4 regions of the Terrabacter sp. 05T424 genome follow, and region 1 is predicted to be linked to each of the others. Evidence: riboswitches for the same ligand, from Rfam matches in the RefSeq annotation. Region 1 holds a riboswitch; each other region holds the start of a gene.

The links. A riboswitch is a leader RNA that binds a small molecule or an ion and turns the genes downstream of it on or off. The one in region 1 is predicted to bind S-adenosylmethionine.
Region 2: it holds a riboswitch for S-adenosylmethionine, as region 1 does, so the genes downstream of both, AC1DE0_RS13990 (putative leader peptide) here and AC1DE0_RS16300 (bifunctional o-acetylhomoserine/o-acetylserine sulfhydrylase) in region 1, are expected to answer to the same signal.
Region 3: it holds a riboswitch for S-adenosylmethionine, as region 1 does, so the genes downstream of both, AC1DE0_RS04710 (aminotransferase class V-fold PLP-dependent enzyme) here and AC1DE0_RS16300 (bifunctional o-acetylhomoserine/o-acetylserine sulfhydrylase) in region 1, are expected to answer to the same signal.
Region 4: it holds a riboswitch for S-adenosylmethionine, as region 1 does, so the genes downstream of both, metX (homoserine O-acetyltransferase MetX) here and AC1DE0_RS16300 (bifunctional o-acetylhomoserine/o-acetylserine sulfhydrylase) in region 1, are expected to answer to the same signal.

The regions. Positions count from the first base shown of each region.
Region 1 covers NZ_JBFTLB010000007.1:368,443-371,830, reverse strand. Annotated here, with positions in the region: gene AC1DE0_RS16300 (bifunctional o-acetylhomoserine/o-acetylserine sulfhydrylase) at 124-1,440, opposite strand; SAM riboswitch class IV at 1,532-1,650, opposite strand; gene AC1DE0_RS16295 (13E12 repeat family protein) at 1,870-3,388, shown strand, end outside.
Region 2 covers NZ_JBFTLB010000006.1:97,361-100,748, reverse strand. Annotated here, with positions in the region: gene rpsA (30S ribosomal protein S1) at 1-635, shown strand, start outside; gene AC1DE0_RS14000 (hypothetical protein) at 755-1,183, shown strand; gene AC1DE0_RS13995 (helix-hairpin-helix domain-containing protein) at 1,212-1,403, opposite strand; SAM riboswitch class IV at 1,645-1,758, shown strand; gene AC1DE0_RS13990 (putative leader peptide) at 1,793-1,876, shown strand; gene AC1DE0_RS13985 (amino acid ABC transporter permease) at 2,046-3,059, shown strand; gene AC1DE0_RS13980 (amino acid ABC transporter ATP-binding protein) at 3,056-3,388, shown strand, end outside.
Region 3 covers NZ_JBFTLB010000001.1:1,008,548-1,011,935, forward strand. Annotated here, with positions in the region: gene AC1DE0_RS04705 (endonuclease/exonuclease/phosphatase family protein) at 1-91, shown strand, start outside; gene AC1DE0_RS04710 (aminotransferase class V-fold PLP-dependent enzyme) at 260-1,645, opposite strand; SAM riboswitch class IV at 1,683-1,809, opposite strand; gene AC1DE0_RS04715 (FtsK/SpoIIIE family DNA translocase) at 1,987-3,388, shown strand, end outside.
Region 4 covers NZ_JBFTLB010000015.1:20,372-23,759, reverse strand. Annotated here, with positions in the region: gene AC1DE0_RS21100 (universal stress protein) at 1-25, opposite strand, end outside; gene metX (homoserine O-acetyltransferase MetX) at 173-1,429, opposite strand; SAM riboswitch class IV at 1,445-1,559, opposite strand; gene AC1DE0_RS21090 (DUF4192 domain-containing protein) at 1,670-2,980, opposite strand; gene AC1DE0_RS21085 (YkvA family protein) at 3,113-3,388, opposite strand, start outside.

The DNA.
Region 1 (3,388 bases):
CGGGCGGCATACGTCCTCGGCATACGTCCTAGACGTGCGTTCTGGGCTGCACCCCAGCCGCGGCCGGGCGCTGAACGGCACGGCCGGCGCAGGCCGACCGTGCCGTTCGTGCACTCCGAGGAGTCAGGCCTTCGCCGCGGCGAATCCCTGCTCGAGGTCGGCCACGATGTCGTCGATGTTCTCGATCCCGACCGACAGGCGCACCAGACCCGGGGTCACGCCGGCCGCCACGCGGTCCTCCTCGGGTCCCTGCGAGTGCGTCGTCGATGCAGGGTGGATGACGAGCGAGCGCACGTCGCCGATGTTCGCGACGTGGCTGTGGAGCGTCAGCGCCTCGACGAACTTCTTGCCCGCCTCGAGGCCGCCAGCGATCTCGAAGGAGAGCACGGCACCCGCCCCGCGGGGCGCGTACTTCTGGGCGGTGGCGTACGAGGGGCTGTCGGGCAGGGAGGCCCACACGACGCGCTCCACCTGCTCCTGGCCCTGCAGGTAGGCGGCCACCTTGGCGGCGTTCTCGAGGTGGCGCTCGATGCGTAGCGACAGCGTCTCGAGACCCTGCGCGATGAGGAACGCGTTGAAGGGCGCCGCCGACGGCCCGAGGTCGCGCAGCAGCTGGACCCGAGCCTTGAGGATGTACGCGAGGTTCGCGCCGAGGGCGCTGCCGACGCCGAGGTCGCGTGCGAAGACGAGACCGTGGTAGCTCTCCTCGGGAGTGTTGTAGTTGGGGAACTTCTCCGGGTCCTTCGCGTAGTCGAACCGGCCCGCGTCGACGATGACGCCCGCGATGGACGTGCCGTGGCCGCCGAGGTACTTCGTCGCGGAGTGCACGACGATGTCGGCGCCCCACTCGATCGGGCGGATGACGAACGGGGTGGCGATGGTGTTGTCGACGACGAGCGGCACGCCGTGCTCGTGGGCGAGCGCCGCCACGGCCTCGATGTCGAGCACCTCGGCCTTCGGGTTCGCGATGGTCTCGCCGAAGAAGGCCTTCGTGTTGGGGCGCGCGGCGGCCCGCCAGGACTCGATCGAGGTCGGGTCCTCGACGAAGCTCACCTCGATGCCGAGCTTGGGCAGCGTGAACTTGAGCAGGTTGACCGTGCCGCCGTAGAGGCTGGGGGAGGCGACGATGTGGTCGCCGGCCTCGGCGAGGTTGAGCAGGGCCAGCGTCGTCGCGGACTGTCCCGACGCGACCAGGAGCGCGCCCACGCCGCCCTCGAGCGCGGCGATGCGCTGCTCCACGACGTCGGTCGTCGGGTTCATGATCCGGGTGTAGATGTTGCCGAACTCCCTGAGCCCGAACAGGTTTGCCGCGTGGTCGGTGTCGTTGAAGACGTAGCTGGTCGTCTGGTAAATAGGCAGGGCGCGGGCCCCGGTGGCGCTGTCGGCGCTCTGGCCGGCGTGGATCTGCTTGGTCTCGAAGGACCAGTTGGGTTCGGTCATCTCTCGTGTGCTCTTCCTCAGTCGTGTCGATGACCGGGCCTGCGTCGAGGTGACCGGCCGGCGCACCGACGGGTCGGTGCGGGAGAGGAGCTCTCCGCGCTTGCCCGAGCGCCGAGGGCGTCGACGGGCCAGGTCCTCACCCGGGGCACCCCGCCGCGGTGGGAGGGTTGCCGGCCAGCGAGCCGGGGCTTGGCGCTGGCACTCATGACCTACTCGCGAGTGTACGTACGCGTGTCCGGCAGATGGGAGCGCGTGTCCTCATGGTGGACGTGCTTGGGGGTCGTTCCGCTTCTGGGTTCGTGATGCCTCAGGTGAACCCTGCTGTTGCGCAGAGCAATTCGTTGTCCACAGGTGCGCGCGAGCCCTTCCCATCGAGTCGAACACATGTTCTACTGGAGTAGTCCAAAGTGCTGCTGAGGGAGGGGACGTATGCCGTACGTCGCGTCGTCACGAGGCTCCTTCGGGCTGCTCGGTGGCCGCCCGCCGCGGGTGGTCGACGTGACCTGGGTCCACGATCCAGGGGCGTCCGGTGGTCGCGCGCGGCGGGTCGTGTCCGTGCTGTCGAGTCGGTTTGCCGGCGAGGTGTTGTACGAGGCGACGGACGTCGCTCACTCGTGCGTGCTGACCGAAGAGATCGAGCGGGCGCGGTCGGTGGAGGTGACCGAGGGCCTGTTGCGGGACGGTGAGCGGGTGATGGCGCAGGTCGAGGCGCTCGAGGTGGCGAAGGCGCGCGTCGAGGCCGACCTGCTCGCTGCGTACGGGGCGTTGCACACCATCGAGGCCCAGCAGGTCGCCGCCTTGCCAGCCGGTGGGAGTGCCGTGCGGATGGCGGCACTGGCCTCGCCGGAGCGGCTCGTCGCGGAGGAGATCGCGCTGGCGACCGGGGTCGGGGTCGGTGAGGTGTCGCGGCGGCTGGCGTTGGCGACGGCACCGCGGCGGCACCGGCGCGTCCTGGCCGCGTTGCGGGCCGGTGGCACGTCGCTGTACCGGGCGGTGCAGCTCGCCTGCGACACGGTTCAGCTGTCGGATGTGGATGTCGCGGTGGTGGAGGAGTCGGTGCTGGCTCCGTCGCGGGACGGGCGGGTGGTGGGGCAGCGGACCTTCACGACCCGGTTGACTCGCGCCATCGCGTCGGTGGACACGAGGGGCGCGGGGGAGCGGCGGGCGCACGCGAAAGCGCGGCGTGGGGTGTTCGGGCGGATGGTCGGTGACGGGATGGGGTGTCTGAGCTTGACGGCCGATGCGGGCACGGTCGCGGCGATCCTGGACCGGCTCGACACCCGTGCTCGCGCCGCGCGAGGCGGAGGAGACRCGCGGACCCTGGACCAGCTGCGCTGCGACCTGGCCACCGAGGCCCTGCTGCGTGACGTCCTCGCCGACGCGTGTGACGGGCCTGCGCCTGCGCCGGCCACCGGTGACGCGGCGGCGCGGGTGTGGCTCGTCGTGCCGTTCGAGGTCGCCACCGGCCAGAGCGACGCGGCGTGCGAGCTGCCCGGGCACCGCTGGGTCACCGCCGCCCACGCCCGCGAGATCATGACCCGCCCGGGCTCGGTCTGGCAGACCCTTCCCGTCGACATCCGCGACGGCCACGCGATCACCCGCCCCACCAGGGCCTACCGGCCCACACTCGCGATGGTTGAGCACGTCCGAGCGGTCGACGGKACCTGCCGCGGCCCCGACTGCCACGTCCCCGCSACCCGGTGCGACCTCGACCACGAGATCCCGTGGCCGGCSGGCGAGACCTCGGTGACGAATTTCTACGCCAAGGAACGCCGCCACCACAACGTCAAGACCCACGGCATCTGGACCAGCACCCCCGTCGCCGACGACGGCCTCGAGTGGACCACCCTCACCGGCCGCAGCTACACCACCTACCCCAAGGACTGGCGCGAAGGACTCGGCCCGCCACCCGACACCGGGCCGCCACCTGGCCCCGAACCGCCGCCCT
Region 2 (3,388 bases), on a different contig from region 1:
ACGCCATCGGCCAGGTCGTCCCGGGCAAGGTCACCAAGCTCGTCCCCTTCGGTGCGTTCGTGCGCGTCGAGGACGGCATCGAGGGCCTCGTCCACATCTCCGAGCTGGCCGAGCGCCACGTGGAGCTGCCCGAGCAGGTCGTCAACGTCGGCGACGAGATCTTCGTCAAGGTCATCGACATCGACCTCGAGCGTCGCCGTATCTCGCTCTCGCTCAAGCAGGCCAACGACCAGGCCGTCGCGGCGTCGGAGTTCGACCCGACCCTCTACGGCATGGCTGCGGAGTACGACGAGCAGGGCAACTACAAGTACCCCGAGGGCTTCGACCCGGAGACGAACGAGTGGCTCGAGGGCTTCGACGCCCAGCGCGAGAAGTGGGAGCGTCAGTACGCCGACGCCCACGCTCGCTGGGAGTCGCACAAGGCCCAGGTCGACGCCGCGACGAAGGCCGACGCCGAGGCTGTGGCCAACGCGGGCTCTGCGACGTCCTACTCGTCCGCGACCGGTGACGTTGCCGACTCCGGCGACGCCGACCGTGGCGAGCGCGCTCCGCGCAACGCCCCGGCCCCGGCCGAGGGCACCCTGGCTTCCGACGAGGCGCTCGCTGCGCTTCGCGAGAAGCTGACGGGCAACTGACGCCAGTCACCGCCTGACCGAGAGCCCCGGACCGTCACGGTCCGGGGCTCTCGTGCTCTCACGAGGGGCTGGGGCCCCCTGGCGTCGGGTGCATCCCTGGCGTCGGCGGTGGCAGCCCCGTGGACGGCCTCGGCGGGCCGGCATCGACGATCATCGGCCCGCGCGCGCCGCCGTGGCCGCGGCCGAGCATCAGCGACGAGGTGCTCTGGCAGGACCATCTCCCCACATCGGCCGAGAGGTGGTTCGTCGTTGCCGACGGGCGCGGTCGGGTCGACTGGTCGTTCACCAGCGATGGCACGACGAAGCTGCACGTGCTCGTGTGCCAGAGCACCCCTCCCGGCTACCTGCAGCGGCTGCGCGAGCTCGGAGTGGTCCACTCCGTCGACGTGATCACGCTGCCCGGCCTGGTCGGGGGCTCTGGCACCCCGACGATGATGGACGGAGCTCCACTGGCACCCGACGGGCTCCCCATCCGGCTCGAGCTGAGCGAGGTCCAGGTGGAAGGCGACGCCGTGCGGACCCGGTATCGCGTCCGCCCGCTCGAGTGAGACACCTTCCCGCACGGAGGCGTGACGCCTACGAGCGGAGGGAGAGCCCCGCCGCGTGGAGTGCCTCTTCGAGGATGCGCAGCGCTCTGGGGCCGAAACCATGGAGCGCGAGCAGCTCATCCGGCCGGCGCTCGACGAGCTGATCGAGCCGCGTCACACCGATGGACGACAGGGCACGGGTTGCGGGTGCACCGATCTTCGGGAGGTCGCTGTCAGGCACCTACCGATCGTAGGTGCCGGCTGCCGATGCGGGCGTCTCAGGATTCAAGAAGGCCCGGAGCTAATTTCCGACTGGATCGATAGGAATTAGTCGACGGTCCGGAAACTGCGTGGCAGTCAATTGCGCTGTGGCACAGGCAGATTCAGCAGTGGGTGGCGATGGAGACTGTCGTTGAGGTAGGCCCGTAACGAGCTCTTGAGCCGATTGACGGCCTCCGGACGGGTTCGTAGTGTGATCGCCAGGTCACGAGCTCCAGTGCCAAAGCCCCGGCTTGCTGGACAGCAACCCTCCTCCGCGGTGGGGTGCTCCGGGTGAGGACCAGGCCGTCGCCAGCAGGTGACGGCAAGCGCGGACTCGAGGTGATCGGGTCCCGGACCCGAGGAGCCGTCATGGCGCGCAGCACGAGCACCTGGCTGGTGCTGCGCCGCCATGTCGACCTGCTCCGTGTGTCCAGCGCGCTCTGTCGTCCCTGACGAGCGACCGACGCGGCCGCCGACCACCTCGGCGGCCCCCGGGCGCGCCCGGCCTTGAAGCGGTGACCCCGTATGCCGGCGCGCAGCGAGCAACCGCACCCCTTCGCCCGTCCGACCCCTCCGCGAGAGTCGTCGACGGGCCCTCCGACGCACCCTTCAGGAGCTCTCCGTGTCCACCACCTCCGCCGTGCGCACCCTTGCCACGGACCTGCCGCCCGTCGCGGCACCGCCCCCACCTGCCCGTTCAGCCGACGCGCCGGCCCTGACCGTCGTGGTCCGCCGAAACCCGTGGACGTGGGTGGGAGTGGCCGCCGTCGCCGTGCTCGTCGCGATGTTCGTCAACGGCCTGGCCACCAACCCCGGCTGGGACTGGCCCATCTTCGCGCGCTACTTCGCGACCGAGACCGTCATCAAGGCGCTCGGCACGACGATCCAGCTCACCGTCCTCGGCACCGTCGCCGGCTTCGTGCTCGGCGTCGTGCTGGCCGCGATGCGCCTGTCGCCCAACGCCTTCCTCCGTTCGGTGGCCTGGGCCTACATCTGGGCCTTCCGGTCGATCCCGCTGATCGTCCAGCTGCTCTTCTGGTTCAACATCGCCTACCTCTACCAGTCCATCTCGTTCGGGCTGCCCTTCGGGCCGTCCTTCGGCAGCGTCGCGACCAATGACCTCTTCGGTGCGCTCGGGGCCGCCGTGCTCGGCCTCGCGCTGCACCAGGCGGCCTACGCGGCAGAGATCATCCGAGGCGGCATCCTCTCGGTCGACGAGGGGCAGCGGGAGGCAGCGTCCGCTCTCGGCATCCCGCGCCGCCGGCAGTTCCTCCGGATCGTGCTGCCGCAGGCGATGCGCTCGATCCTGCCGAACGCGGCCAACGAGGTGATCAGCCTCTTCAAGGGCACCTCGATCGTCTCGGTGCTCGCGATCCCCGAGCTCTTCTACCAGGTTCAGGTGATCTACGGCCGCAACTCCCGCGTCGTGCCACTGCTGCTCGTCGCGACAGTCTGGTACATCATCCTCACCACGCTGCTCTCGATCGGGCAGTACTACGTCGAACGGCACTTCGCGCGCGGCAGCTCACGGACGCTTCCACCGACACCCTTGCAGCGCCTGCGAACCCGCTGGGCCGCCCTCGCCACGACCACGTCGCGCACCGCCGGCACCACCACCGAGGAGGTGGCCCGATGACCGCCGTCGTCGACCTCCGCGGCGTCACGAAGTCGTTCGGTCCCAACCGGGTGCTCGACGACGTCGACCTCGAGCTCGCCGAGGGCACCGTCACCGTGATCCTCGGGCCGTCCGGCTCAGGCAAGTCCACCCTCCTGCGCAGCATCAACCACCTCGAGAAGGTGGACCGGGGGCAGGTGCGCGTCAACGGCACACTCATCGGCTACCGCCAGGTGGGGGAGCGGCTGCACGAGCTGCCCGAGCGTGAGGTGCTGCGCCAGCGCAGCCGCATCGGCTTCGTCTTCCAGAGCTTCAACCTGTTCCCGCACCTCACCGTGCTCGACAACGTC
Region 3 (3,388 bases), on a different contig from region 1:
CGGCCTGACGGTCGTCTCCGCGGGACAGGTCGCGATCAACCGCGCCGACCACGCCGCGGTCTGGGCCAGCTACGCCCTGCCGAAGCGCTGAGCGCCCCTGAACGCACCGAGGCCGCCGTCAGCGCGGTGACGGGGCGGTAGGCCCAGCTGTCCCTCGAATGGTCCGCCGTCTGCTGGGGTGATCACCCCACCGAACCGCAGACCATCAGCCGGTCCTCGGTCGCGCCCGGCATCCACGCTGGTTGCCGGCCGACCGAGGTCACCAGGGGCGCTCGACCTCGACGTCGCGCGGGTCGGTGCCGTCGACGGCCCAGCCCGAGTCGGTCAGCGTCCAGTCGGCCGACGGGCCGTGCTCGACGAGCCCCGCGACGGCCGAGACGAGACGGTCGACGCTCTCGAGCGTCGAACCGAGACCGATGCTCGCGCGGACGGCGGTGCCCGACCGCTCGCCCCACGGGTCATCGAGCAGCTCGTCGACGAGCAGGTGGGCGCAGAACTTGCCGTCGCGGACGCCTATGCCGTGCTCCACCGAGAGCACCTGCGAGACGAGCGAGGAGTCCCAGCCGTCGATGGTGAAGGCGACGACGCCGACCCGGTCGTGGCCCTCGCCGAAGATGGAGAGCACCTCGACGCCGGGCACCTCGTCGAGGCCGGCGGTCAGGCGCTCGAGCAGCTGCGTCTCGTGCGCCTCGATGGCCTCGCGGTGGCGGCTGATCGTCGCGCACGCTGCGGCGAGGGCGATCGCGCCGATCACGTTCGGGCTGCCGCCCTCGTGGCGGGCGGGGCCGGTGGCCCACGTCGTGCCCTCCTCGGTGACCGAGCGCGTCGCGCCGCCGCCGAGCAGGTAGGGGTTGCCGGCGTCGAGCCAGTCCGAGCGTCCGGCGAGCACGCCTGCGCCGTAAGGGGCGTACGTCTTGTGGCCGGAGAAGGCGACGTAGTCGGCGTCCCAGCCCGCGAGGTCGATGGTGCGGTGGGCAGAGAGCTGGGCCGCGTCGACGGCGATGCGGGCGCCGTGGGCGTGGGCAAGCGCCGCGAAGCGCTCTACGGGCCACACCTCGCCGGTGACGTTCGAGGCCGCCGTGAGCACGACGAGGCGGTGGCGCGACGGGTGGTCGTCGAGGGCCTCCTCGAGCAGGGCGTGGGCGTCCTCGACCGTCTGCGGCACGGGCAGGCGCACGGTGCGGAAGCGCCCCCAGGGCAGCAGGGTCGAGTGGTGCTCGGTGCCGAAGACGAAGACCGTCGTACGGCTCGGCAGCGCCTTGCTCAGCAGTGCCCAGGAGTCCGTCGTCGTGCGCGTGAAGATGACGGAGTCGTCGTCACGCGCGCCGACGAAGGCGGCCACCTCGGCGCGGGCCTGCTCGTACCAGGCGCTGCTCAGACGTGAGGCGAAGCCCGCCCCCCGGTGCACCGAGGAGTACGTCTCGAGGGCCCGGTCGACGGCTGCCTTGACGGTCTCGAGGGCGGGAGTCGAGGCGGCGTGGTCGAGGTTCGCGTATGCCGTCTCGCCGCGCAGCGTCGGCACGCGCAGTCCCGCGCCGACGACCGCCGGCAGGGAGGCAGCCTCGGGAACGACGTGCAGCGTGCGGGTGCGGACGACCGGGGCGGGCGTGCCACCACAGAGTGAGGTGCTGGGAAGAACCGACATAGGAGTGCTCCAGGGGCTGAGGGACCCACCGGATGCAGGTCCGCGCTTGCCGACCCGGATCACTCGAGCTGATCGGGGGTCGACCTGGTCGTCACCCGGAGCACCCCACCGCGGAGGAGGGTTGCTGGCCAGCGAGCCGGGGCTTGTCACTGGCACTCATGACCTGGCATCGAAGATAGGCGGGCGCTCGCAGCCCTGTCCACCCTCCGATCCCCGGATGTCGGCATCTGAGACGGAGGGTCAGGACAGGGCGCCCGACGCCGACCAGCGCGCTCGCGCCGATGTGCCCTGTTGCGCGTGTGACGCGTGAGTTCAGAGGTGCCTTGACGTACGGTGCGACCATGGGGTCACGTCCGTCCAGCAGCCAGCGCTCGAGCACCGCCGCGGCCACACGCGCCAAGGGGGTGACCGGCAGCACCTCGTCACGCCCTCCCGCTGCGCGCTCGACCAGGCCCGCGCAGCGCAAGCCCGCTGCGCGCAAGCCGCCGGCGAAGGCCGCCTCCAAGACCCGTGACGGCGGGCTGCCCTTCCCGTTCAGCGCCATGCGCAGCACCTGGATGGGCGTCTCGCACATGGCCGGGGGAGCGGTGCGACGCGTCGGTCACAGCGCCGCCGACCTCGAGCCCGAGCACCGCCGTGACGGCATCGGCTTCGCGCTGCTCGCCCTCGCGGTCGTCGTGGCCGCCCGTGAGTGGTGGGGCGTCGCCGGCACGTTCGGGCAGGTCGTCCACGCGATCTTCGCGGGCACCTTCGGCAGGGTCGCCTACGCCGTCCCGCTCGTCCTGCTGGCCCTCGGCCTCCGCATGCTCCGCGCCCCCCAGGACGAGGCGACGACCAACCGGATCGTCGTCGGCACCATCGCGCTGACCTTCGCCGCCTGCGGTCTGGCCCATCTCGCCGACGGCATCCCCAACCCGCCCGACGGCGCCGACGGCATGCGTGCGGCCGGCGGCATCCTCGGCTTCCTCGCCTCGAGCCCCCTCGCGGCCGCCGTGTCGCCCTACGGCGCAGTCGTGCTGCTCGTCCTGCTCGGCATCTTCGGCCTGCTCGTCATCACGGCGACACCCGTCAACCTGATCCCGACGCGCCTGCGGCAGCTCAAGGCCCTCGTCATCGACCGGGGCCACCACGACGCCGAGCCCGACGCCGGTGACGACGCGCCCGCGGCCGCGGTCAAGCGGGCCCGGCGCAAGGCCGTCGACCTGTCCGACCGCGACGGCGACGAGGCCTTCCGCCAGGCCGCGCAGAAGGGCGCCGACGACGAGCCGACGACGCGCCTGCGCCCCGGCGAGAAGCGCCCGACCGCGCCCGGCGTGCTGGCGCCGCGCCCCTCCGGCGAGAAGGTCATCGACGCGACCGACCCGAAGACGCTCGGGGCCCCCGACACGAGCAAGGTCGGCCCCAAGGCCGAGCTGATCCCACCGCCCATGTCCGACCTGCCCGCTCGCGTCGAGCAGCTGAGTCTCGGCGGCGACATCACCTACCAGCTGCCCGACCACGCGATGCTGACTCCGGGCCCGCCGCACAAGACCCGCAGCGAGACCAACGACCGGGTCGTCGAGTCGCTGACCAACGTCTTCGACCAGTTCGACATCGACGCCGCCGTCACCGGGTTCACCCGCGGGCCGACCGTCACGCGCTACGAGGTCGAGCTCGGCTCGGGCACCAAGGTCGAGCGCGTCACCGCCCTCTCCAAGAACATCGCGTATGCCGTCGCCTCGGCCGACGTGCGCATCCTCAGCC
Region 4 (3,388 bases), on a different contig from region 1:
CGACATAACCAACGACGATGGCCACTTTCCCGGACCTCCTTGGGACGGAAACAAGCAGTGCTCGCACCGTACCCGAAATCACGTCACACGGCGCGTGCCGCGCGGAGCCGACGGGGAGGCCGGCGACGAGTGCCGACGACCCGCAGCGAAACCCCCCGAGCCGCAGGACGGTTCAGGTGCGGTCGGCCCGCCCGCGGGCGAGCGCGGCACTGACGATGCGCCCCACCTGGTCCTCCTCGATGAGGAAGCCGTCGTGCCCGAACGCCGACGTGATGTGCTCGCGGCGCGAGCGCGGAAGCGCGGCGTGCAGGTCGTCCGACAGTCGCGGCGGGTAGAGCCGGTCGGTGTCGACGGACACGATGGTGCAGTCCGCCTCGACGCGAGCCAGGGCCGCCGTGACACCACCGCGGTCGCGGCCGACGTCGTGCGAGTTCATCGCCTCGGTGAGAACGACGTAGGAGTTGGCGTCGAAGCGACGCGCGAGCTTGCCGGCATGGTGGTCGAGGTAGGACTCGACGGCGAACCTGCCCCGGTCACCCGCTCGCAGCGGGTCCTCGCCCAGCTGCGCCTCGCGCCCGAAGCGCTCGTCCAGCTCGCTCTCGGTGCGATAGGTGATGTGGGCGATGCGGCGCGCGAGCCCGAGGCCCGCATCGGGCCGACGGTCGCCGGCGTAGTAGTCGCCACCGGCGAAGTCCGGGTCGTTGCGGATGGCGAGCAGCTGGGGCTGGCACCAGGCGATCTGGTCGGCGGTCGCGTAGGCAGTCGACGCGAGGACGATGCACCGGTCGACGTCGGCGGGATGGGTGACGGCCCACTCGATGGCGCGCATGCCCCCCATCGAGCCGCCGACGACAGCCGCGAGCCGGCGAATGCCCAGGTGGTCGAGCAGGGCCCGCTCGGCGGCCACCTGGTCTCGCACGGTGACGTACGGGAACCGGCTTCCCCAGGCCTGCCCGTCGGGGGCCGGGCTGGAGGGACCGGTGCTGCCCTGGCAGCCCCCGAGCACGTTGGCGGCGATGACGAACCACTCGTCGGGGTCGACCGTGCGGCCACCGCCGATGAGGGAGTTCCACCAGCCGGGCGAGGCATGACCTTCGCCGGCCTCACCGACGACGTGGCTGTCGCCGGTGAGGGCGTGCTCCACGAGGATGACGTTGTCTCCGGCCTCGTTGAGCCTGCCCCACGTCTCGTAGGCGATGCGGACGTCGGGCACCGCTCCCCCGCGCTCGAGCTCCACGTCGCCGATGTCCGCGAACTGGCGGTGGCCCACGGGGTCACCGTCGCGCCAGGCACCGTCCGGGACCGGTCGCCGGGACGGCTCGCCGCGGGCAGGTTCGTGCCCGACCGGGCGAGACGCGCCGGCCAGGTCGGAGCCCGGGACCGGGCGCGCGAGACGACGCGTGCTCTGCTTCCGGTGCGTAACGGTCATCGAAGGCACTCCTGGTGTTCGCGCTTGCGCACACCCGCGACGGGTGCGGCCAGGTCTTCACCCGGGGCACCCCACCGCGACGGAGGGTTGCCGACCAGCGAGCCGGGGCTTGTCGCTGGTACTCATGACCTTTGCCCACCATAACCGAGGCCCACGCCGCAACAGAGCCTCTGGTCCACGACCTGGGACGCCCCGTCGCGGCGGGCCGCGAGTGGGGGCTCGGGGTCGCGGAGCGACCTCCTAGGCGCACGCCGGGGGTCGGAGTCCGGCGTCGAGCGACTGCCGGACGAGCCGGCTCAGTCGGTGGCCGGGCTCGAGCTCGAGCGCTCGGTCGGCGGCGATGCCGGCGCGGGCACCGTCACCGCACCACCACGCGAGCGACGCGAGCACGGACAGCAACGGGGCGGCGTGGGCGGCCGGCGTGATGCGGCAGACCTCCTCGAGCCGCGAGAGCAGCAGGCGCGGGGCGGCCGCGTCGTCCCACTCGTCCCAGCCACCGTCGAGCTCGCTGGGCACCGCCGCGTCGTCCCAGATCTCCGAGTCACCGTCGAGGTCTGCCATCCACTCGGCCACGTCGCCGCGGACAGCAGCGGACGAGAGCGCAGAGGCAGGCGACGACGCCGAGGGTGCCGACGGCGCCGAGGAGAGGACGCGCAGGTCGGGGCCGAGGAAGACCTCCAGCATGGCGACCAGCTCGTCGGGGAACGACTCCAGTGACACCGAGCCCGGGCAGAGCCAGCCCACGACCGCATCTCGGAACTCCACGTCTCGGAGGGGGCCGACGACGGCTGGCAGCCAGTGTTCCAGCCCGAAGCCTTCGATCTCGCCGTGCAGCAGGCCGCTCCAGGCGACGAGCGCGTCGTTGACGAGGAACTGTCGCGCTGACAGATCACCGCCGTCGAGGACGCTCAGACCGGCGTCAGCTGGCCGGCGCCGCCGACCAGACCTGCGAGAACGGGCAGCCGCCGAGCCCGACACGGAACCCGAGATCGAACCGCCCGCCTCGGCGTAGCGCCGTTGCCAGTCGTCGATGGCGGCAACCGTCAGCGCATGGCGCGGGGCGGCCGGGTCGAGCGGCTCGACGAGTCGGGCCAAGCCGGCTCGGTCGGGAAGCACGGAGTGGCCCAGGGCGACGTAGCTCGCGACCGCCGGGACGTCTGCCTGCTCGGGCAGCAGCCAGCCCTCGTCGGGGCAGCAGTCGCAGCCGACGGAGCGCCACCTCCCGCCGCGGACGACCAGCCGCTCGCGCACGACGACACGTGCCCGCTCGAGACCCTGGACGAGCTCCTCGAGGAGGGGCAGCGACTGGTCGGGCTCGTCCTCGAAGCCGACGACCGCCACCGACGAGGGTGCCCCGTCGAGGACGGTCGGCAGCAGCTGGGCAGCGGACTCGACCGCGACCGGGCGGTCGACGGCATCCTGGCGGGCCACGAGTCCCAGCCGCTTGCCGTGGAAGCACACCACGACGACGCTGCGCTCGGGCTGGAACCCGAGGTGGAAGGGGATGATGGTCAGCAGCTCGGCTGGCCCTGACAATGAGATCTTCGGCATGGGTCGAGCGTGGCCGCGCCGGCCACACGCCGACAGGCCCCTGAGCAGGCCTGTGGACCAAGGGCGTTCGGTGCGAAGGGGTGTGGATCGCCCCCACCCGCACACGGGCTGGAAGAGCCGCAGGCTCGGAGGTCAGCGCTCCAGGCGCTTGCGCACCGACTCGAGGACGTAGTCGGTCGCAGCCTGGCGCACACCCTCGGGCAGGCCGGCACGGTCGGACCGGCCGGGCCCGGTGGGCGACGCGCCGAAGGCGCCCGCAGCAGACCCGTCGGAGCCCGAACCGCGGCGACTCCCCCCACGCAGTCGGCTGACGTGGCCGGCGATGCGTCCCGGCGCCGCAGCGCCCGTGGTGTCGCGGTCGCGGCGCATCCCGTCGCTGGCGCCGCCCGCCCAGACGCGCACGTCGGC